One region of the Mesorhizobium sp. M2A.F.Ca.ET.046.03.2.1 genome, then DNA from elsewhere that is predicted to be linked to it. Evidence: predicted binding sites of a transcription regulator. Region 1 holds the regulator's gene; the other holds the start of a gene.
The links. The regulator LexA, encoded in region 1, represses DNA repair genes until DNA is damaged. The targets are predictions, from matches to a motif close to TGTTCNNNNTGTGTTCNG.
Positions count from the first base shown of each region.

Region 2: the regulator LexA is predicted to act here: its motif matches at 1,438-1,455, upstream of EJ072_RS18790 (helicase-related protein).

Region 1 is NZ_CP034449.1:6,442,761-6,446,893, forward strand. Features, by position in the region: gene EJ072_RS30735 (ComEC/Rec2 family competence protein) at 1-2,099, shown strand, start outside; gene lexA (transcriptional repressor LexA) at 2,093-2,827, opposite strand; gene kynU (kynureninase) at 3,282-4,133, shown strand, end outside.
Region 2 is NZ_CP034449.1:3,944,391-3,948,523, forward strand. Features, by position in the region: gene EJ072_RS18790 (helicase-related protein) at 1-1,214, opposite strand, end outside; gene phbB (acetoacetyl-CoA reductase) at 2,037-2,762, opposite strand; gene EJ072_RS18800 (acetyl-CoA C-acetyltransferase) at 2,885-4,069, opposite strand.

The DNA of each region.
Region 1 (4,133 bases):
CGGCGGTGGCGCTGATGGCTGTCTGCGCGGCGGTGTCGCGCTCCTGGCAGAAAACGCACCTTGTCTTCATGGCATCGCTTTTCTGCGCGCTCGGCTTCCTCTCGGCCAAGGTGGAGACCTGGCGGATGGCGACCCCGATGCTGGGGTCCGAAATCCAGACCCGGCTGACCGGCCGCCTGGTCACCGCCGAAGCGATGGCCAATGGCCGTGTGCGGCTGACCATCGATCTCATGTCCACCGAGCACCCGACGCTGCGCTACGCGCCGGACCGCGTTCGGCTGTCGGCGCGCAGGATCCCGTCCGGCATGACGGCAGGGTCGATGCTGACCGGCTATGCCAAGCTGCTGCCGCCGACCGGTCCGGTACGCCCGGACAGCTATGACTTTTCCTTCGACAGCTACTTTAGCGGCATCGGCGGCAGCGGCTTTTTCCTGGGCGATCCAAAGCTGTTGGCTCCGGCTTCGACTGCGCCAACGGGGGCACCCTTCGGCGCGCGCATTGCGTCGGCCGTGGAAAACGCGCGCGAAGGGATCGCCGACCACATCCGGAGCAGCATTGGCGGGTCCGAAGGCGAGATCGCGGCGGCGCTGATCGTCGGCGTGCGCGCCGGCATTCCGGAAGCGATCAACGAGTCGATGCGACGGACCGGCATCTATCACATCATATCGATCTCCGGCCTGCACATGGCGCTGGTGGCCGGCACGATCATGTTCCTGCTGCGCGGCGCCTTCGCGTTGTTTCCGGATTTCTCGTCCCGCCGCCCGGTGAAGAAATACGCCGCGGCGATCGCGCTGGCCTCGATCGCCGCTTACCTCGTCATCTCCGGCATCGTGGTGGCGGCCGAGCGAAGCTTCATCATGCTTGCGGTTATGCTTGTAGCGGTGCTCTTCGACCGCGCGGCTTTGACGATGCGCAACCTGGCAATCTCGGCGATTGCCGTCATCCTTGTCTCGCCACATGAAGTGGTCGGCCCGAGCTTCCAGATGTCCTTCGCCGCCACCGCGGCCCTGGTCGGCGCCTATGCCGGCTTTGCCGATTATCGCGCCGGCAAAACGACCGCGCCGCCGGTGAAGCGTTCGTTCCTGAAGTTCCTGTCGCGAAAACTAGCGGTTGGCGTGGGCGGCGCCGCTGTGACCTCGCTCATCGCCGGCAGCGCGACATTGCTGTTTGCGATCTGGCATTTTCAGCGCGTGTCGCCGCTCAGCCTGCTCGCCAATCTGGCGGTCATGCCGATCGTCTCGCTGATTGTCATGCCGTTCGCCGTGTTGAGCGCGCTCGCCATGCCGTTCGGCTTCGACGGTCCCTTCCTCTATGTGATGGGCAAGGGCCTGACAGCGATGATCGCCATTTCGGCATGGATTTCCGACCGCTCGCCAGTCGATGCAGTGGGATTGATCTCGATCCAGTCGGTGCTGCTGGCGACAATCGCGCTCGTCATCGCGACCATGGCCACCACCTGGCTGAGGCTCGCCGCTGTGCCCTTCGCGCTCGCCGCGCTGTTGGCGATCCCGCATGTGCGCACGCCGGATGTGCTGATCTCGGAGGACGCGCATCTCGTGGCGATGCCGATCGGTGGCGGCGAGCTTGCCGTCAACCGCGAACGCTCCAACGAGTTCACCACCGACAACTGGAAGCGGGCGCTGAAGGCCGAGGCCATCGTGCCGCCCGAGACATTTGCCAAGGATGCGCTCGATATCGCCGACCCGGTCGACCTGCCGCCCGGCTCGCCCTTCTATTGCACCGGCGACCTCTGCATTGGCCGGCATCCGTCCGGCGCGATCGTCGCGCTCGCCGAAAACCGCGACAGCGCACGGCCCGCCTGCGGCTTTGCCGATCTCATCGTCATCAACGATGCGACGGCCTACAATCCCTGCTGGGATGAGCGCGTGCTTGTCGTCACCAAGCGCCAACTGGCGCGTGACGGCAGTGCCGCCGTCTTCTTCGATCCGCAATCGGCAACCGCGCGAGCAGCCATCCAATATGCCGTCGAGCAGCCTTACCGGCCCTGGCACGAGCAGCGGAAGTACACTCGCGAGGCGAGGGGACTGGCGCCTTACGAAAAGCCAGAGAGGGCCAAGTCCTCGCAGCCGGATCAGTAGCGCCTGATCAGCCCGACGAGCTTGCCCTGCACCTTGACCCGATCCGGCCCGAAGATGCGGGTTTCGTAGGCCGGGTTGGCGGCCTCCAACGCGATCGAGGCGCCCTTGCGGCGGAAGCGCTTGAGTGTCGCTTCCTCATCGTCGACGAGCGCCACCACGATCTCGCCCGGGCTCGCCGTGCTGGCGTTACGGATGATGACGGTGTCGCCGTCGAAGATGCCGGCCTCGATCATCGAGTCGCCCTTGACCTCCAGCGCATAGTGCTCGCCGCCCATGATCATGTCCGGCGGGACCGAGATCGAATGCGTCTGGTGCTGGATGGCGTCGATTGGCACACCGGCGGCGATGCGGCCCATCACCGGAATGGACACGGCCGAAGCGGCGTCGTCATCATTGCTGGGTGTCGGCGTACGCGAGGGCGCTGCCGGCTTGACCTGTCGGCTTAGATTGCCCTGGCCGCCCTGGATGACGCTTGGCGAAAATTTCTTCGCGGCATTCAGGCCGGGAGCGATCGAGTCGGGCAGGCGCAAGACCTCCAGCGCGCGCGCCCGGTTCGGTAGCCGGCGAATGAAGCCGCGTTCTTCCAGCGCCGTGATCAGCCGATGGATGCCGGACTTTGAGGCGAGGTCGAGCGCTTCCTTCATCTCGTCGAAGGATGGAGGGATCCCGCTCTCCTTCAGGCGTTCATGGATGAACATCAGGAGTTCATGTTGTTTGCGCGTCAGCATTGGCGGCCCCCACGGGTTCCGAAACCAGAATCAGAAAAACAAACCCAGAACAAACACTATCTGTTCCAGTTGTGTTCCGCAACCGTTTAAAGTTTAATGAATTTCTTAAGGCGGGCGAAAGAATGTTGCATCCGACGGTGCCTGGCCGCCACCGGTTGGGCTGTGTCATTTATTCCGCTCGATTTTGCAATTCTCCTTATGCTGAAATTGAGAGGCGACATCGTCGCGGAGGTGCTGAAGGGATCCAGTCAGCTGACCCAACCATGTACCGTAACGTGAACGAAACGAACTCAAAATGCCAACCTTGGCGACGATTCCGATCCTCAGCCTTTGCCGTCTATGGACCAGCTAATATAGGACAGAAGGTTCTTGCCGGGTTGCGGACGGTGATGGGACAACCGCCTTGGTCGCCGGAGGGATGTAGCGGCCTGGGTCGAAATGGAGGCGGTAGCACATGAGGGGAATTCCCGATCTTGCCGAGGTCGAGGCGATGGACGCTGCGGACCCGCTGCGCCCCTTGCGCGATCGCTTTGTTCTGCCGGAAGGGGTGATATACCTTGATGGCAATTCACTGGGCGCCGCTTCGATCAATGTCTTCAACGAGATCGAGACGGCCGCGAAGCAGGAATGGGCGCAGGATATCATCCGTGCCTGGAACACCGCCGGCTGGTTCGACATGCCTGTCCAGCTGGGCGACCGGCTCGGGCGTCTGATCGGCGCCGCGCCTGGCCAGACGGTGGTATGCGACACCACCTCGATCAACATCTACAAGGTCCTGCATGCGGCGCTCGCGATGCGACCCGACCGCTCGGTGATCGTTGCCGAAGGCGACAGCTTTCCGACCGACCTCTACATGGCGGAGGGGGTGTCCTCGACGCGGCCCGGCGCGGTGCTGCGGCTCGAGGGCGTCGATGCGCCGACGATCGAGGAACTGATCGACGACCGTGTCGCGGTCATCCTGGTCAACCACGTCAATTACAAGTCCGGCCGGTTGCGCGATATGGCGGCCCTGACCCGCAAGGCCCATGACGCCGGCGCGCTGATCGTCTGGGACCTCTGCCACACGGCCGGCGCCCTGCCGGTGGATCTCGACGGCTCGAATGCCGATTTCGCGATCGGCTGCACCTACAAATATCTCAATGGCGGACCGGGCGCGCCTGCCTTCATCTATGCCGCCACCCGCCATCATCACGACATCAGCCAGCCGCTCAGCGGCTGGTGGGGCCATGCCCGACCGTTCGCGTTCGAGCAGGGTTATGCCGCCGGCACGGGCATCCGGCGATTCCTGTGCGGAACGCAGCCGATG
Region 2 (4,133 bases), 2.5 Mb from region 1:
TGGCCATGGCGCGCAAGGTCCATATAGATGGAGGCGATGAGATCGGCGTGCTGGGCCGGCGCGATCTTGCGGTAGTCGGGGAGCGCGCAGGCTTCCCAGAGCAGAGCGACACGCTCCTTGCCGGTGGCCAAGGCGCGGATGTCGCCGTCCTTCGACAGATGCTCCAGCGCCTGCGCGTCGACAGCCGGCAGCGCGCGGGTCAGCCCCTCGACCGGCGCATTGGTCTCGGTCGAGCGCTTGAGCGCGTCGAGGCTGGAAAAATCGAAATCGGCGGTGCGCCATTGCAGCACCTTCACCGGGTCGAAATCATGGGCCTCGATCTTGGCGACCAGATCCTCGTCGAACGGGTCGACCTGCCCGGTGACGCCGAACGTGCCGTCGCGCAGATGCCGGCCGGCGCGTCCTGCGATCTGGCCGAGCTCGGCCGCGCTCAGGTTGCGGTATTGGTAGCCGTCGAACTTGCGGTTCTGGGCGAAGGCGACGTGCTCGAGGTCGAGGTTCAGGCCCATGCCGATGGCGTCGGTCGCGACGAGATAGTCGACGTCGCCGGACTGGAAGATCTCCACCTGGGCGTTTCGGGTGCGGGGCGACAGCGCGCCGAGCACGACGGCGGCGCCGCCCTGCTGACGGCGGATCAGCTCGGCGATGGCATAGACCTCGTCGGCCGAGAAGGCGACGATCGCCGTGCGCCGCGGCAGCCGGGTCAGCTTCTTCGAGCCGGCATAGGCAAGGTGCGACAGGCGCGGCCGCGTCACCACCGACACGCCCTTCAGCAGGCGCTGCAGGATGCCATGCATGGTGGCGGCGCCAAGCAGCAGTGTCTCCTGCCGGCCGCGCAGATGCAGGATGCGGTCGGTGAAGATATGGCCGCGTTCGAGATCGCCGGCGAGCTGCACTTCGTCGATGGCGACGAAGGCGGCGTCGGTCTCGCGCGGCATCGCCTCGACGGTGCAGACCGAATATTTCGCGCCGGCAGGGACGATCTTCTCCTCGCCGGTGATCAGCGCCACCTTGTGGGCGCCGACCTTCTCGCAGACGCGGGCATAGACCTCGCGAGCAAGCAGCCGGAGCGGCAGGCCGATGATGCCGGTCTCATGCGCCACCATGCGCTCGATGGCGAGATGGGTCTTGCCGGTGTTGGTGGGGCCGAGCACGGCCGTCACGTCGCGGCCCGAAAGGATCAGCGGCTGGGAGTGTTTCGGCTGGATGTTCATCGGCTCGGAAATAAGTGTTTTTGCCGCTTCGATTCTTTGAGCATGATCTTTCTTCGAAAACCGGTTCCCACTTTTCGGGATCATGCTTTTGGTCGGAAGCGCGGCGACGCCGCCGCGTGTGACAGCCGACACATAGGGATTTAGGACGCCGAGCGAAAGCGGAATGTTCTTTTGGGCAGGCGGGAATCGACGGACCCGGTCAAAACCGCCTGCCGTTAACGGCTGGAACGAGTCTGGAACGAATCAGCGACGAATCGCTGACTCGTTCTGATTCAGGTTTTGTTCACGGCTATATGTGGATTTTTTTTCGGTGAGTCTCACCACATGCTGAATCGGGAAACTGGCCCGATTCATGCTTTGCCTCCGCCGGGATCGCGTCGCCGTTAACCTTTGCCGGTGAACGGTCGCGGTCGATTGGAGAGGTGTCGTCAAGGTTATGAATTTGTTGAATTTTCTTAATCGCTTTTAACGATTTGGGTAACGTTTTCGGCTTCTGCGGTTAACTTTTCGGCCAAAGCCAGAACGAATCGGCGACGAATCAGAGATGCAAGAAGTTTCCCGGTTTGTTCACCCCTAGATATGGTGTTATCCACAGCTTGCCCACCGAGGATTCACAGTTTGTCAGAAGGGTTGTGCACAGAGAGCGGCCGGGCCGTTAACTTTTGCGTCCCGAATTGAGGCAAGTTGGAGCGAATAGAGAGTAGCGAATAGGGAATAGGGGATAGGGATCTGATAACCGCCGCGCTGACGCCGCCGTTCTTCCCTATTCGCTACTCCCTATTCGCTACTCGCTAACAGGAGCCGCCGTGGCGACAAATGCCGTCAGGCAAAGTACTGGCCGCCATTGGCGGTGATGGTCGAGCCGGTGATGAAGCCGGCCTCGTCGGAAGCCAGGAAGACGACGCAGCGCGCGATCTCTTCCGGCTCGCCGAGGCGGCCGACCGGGATCTGCGGGATGATGCGCTCGTTGAGCACCTTCTCGTCGATCGCCTTGACCATCTCGGTCGCGATATAGCCGGGGCAGATCACGTTGACGGTTATGCCGGCGCGGGCGCCTTCCTGGGCAAGCGCCTTGGAGAAGCCGATGTCGCCGGCCTTCGACGCCGAATAATTGGCCTGGCCGGCCTGGCCCTTCTGGCCGTTGATCGAGGAAATGGTGATGACGCGGCCGAACTTGCGGTCGCGCATGCCGCTCCACAGCGGGTGCGTCATGTTGAAGACGCCGGAAAGGTTGGTGTCGATCACTTCCTTCCACTGTGCCGGCGTCATCTTGTGGAACATGGCGTCGCGGGTGATGCCGGCGTTGTTGACCAGCACCGAGACCGGACCGAGATCGGCTTCGATCTGCTTGATGCCGGCGGCGCAGGCATCGTAGTCCGCGACGGACCATTTGTAGACCGGGATGCCGGTCTCGGCCTTGAATTTCTGAGCCGCTTCGTCATTGCCGGCATAGTTGGCGGCGACCGAATAGCCGGCGTTCTTCAAGGCGGCCGATATCGCAGCACCAATGCCGCGCGTTCCGCCGGTGACAATTGCTACCTTGCTCATGTGGTCCTCCCTTTAGAAATCGACTGAGCGAATAGGGAGTAGCGAATAGCGAGTAGGGGTCTGATGTCCCGCCGCGACGCTTTTTCTTCCCTATTCGCTACTCTCTATTCGCAATTGGCTGTTCAGATCGCTTCCACGCACATGGCGACGCCCATGCCGCCGCCGATGCACAGCGTGGCAAGGCCTTTCTTAGCGCCGCGGCGGCGCATCTCGTAGACCAGCGTGTTGAAGATGCGGGCGCCGGACGCGCCGATCGGATGGCCAATGGCGATGGCGCCGCCATTGACGTTGACGATCGAGGGGTCCCAGCCCATGCCCTGGTTGACGGCGCAGGCCTGCGCGGCGAAGGCCTCGTTGGCCTCGACGAGATCGAGGTCCTTGACCGACCAGCCGGCCTTCTCCAGCGCCCGCTTCGAGGCGGGAATCGGACCGGTGCCCATGATCGCCGGGTCGACGCCGGCGGTCGCCCAGGAAGCAATGCGCGCCAGCGGGGTGATGCCGCGGCGGGCGGCCTCGGCCTCGGTCATCAGCAGCGCGCCGGCGGCGCCGTCATTGATGCCGGACGCGTTCGCGGCTGTGACCGTGCCGTCCTTGTCGAAAGCGGGCCTCAGCTTGGTCATGGCGTCGATCGTGGCGCCATGACGGATATATTCGTCCTGGTCGACGATGGTGTCGCCCTTCTTGCCCTTGATGGTGAAGGCGACGATCTCGTCCTTGAACCTGCCGGCCTTCTGCGCGGCCTCGGCCTTGTTCTGCGAGGCAAGCGCGAACTCGTCCTGGGTTTCGCGGGTGATCTGGAACTGGCGGGCGACGTTCTCGGCGGTGTTGCCCATGTGGTAGCCGTTGAAAGCGTCCCACAGGCCGTCCTTGATCATGGTGTCGATCATCTTGTAGTCGCCCATCTTCACACCTGCGCGAAGATGCTCGGCGTGCGGCGACAACGACATCGATTCCTGGCCGCCGGCGATGATCACCTTGGCGTCGCCGGCGGCGATCTGCTGCATGCCGAGCGCGATGGCGCGCAGGCCCGAGCCGCAAACCTGGTTGAGGCCCCAGGCCGTGGTTTCCTTCGGCAGGCCGGCATTGATCGAGGCCTGACGGGCCGGGTTCTGTCCTTGAGCGGCGGTCAGCACCTGGCCGAGGATGACCTCGTCGACCTCCGCGGCTTCGACGCTCGCGCGGGCGAGCAGTTCCTTGATGACCACGGCGCCTAGCTCATGCGCCGGCGTGGCGGCGAAGCTGCCGTTGAAGGAGCCGACCGCTGTGCGGGCGGCGCTGGCGACGACGATTGAATTGGAAGCGGCCATTTTCTTCTCCAGACTTCGAGGTGTCGTATTTTAGGCTATCGTTGAAGACTTTTCTTGCCCGTTC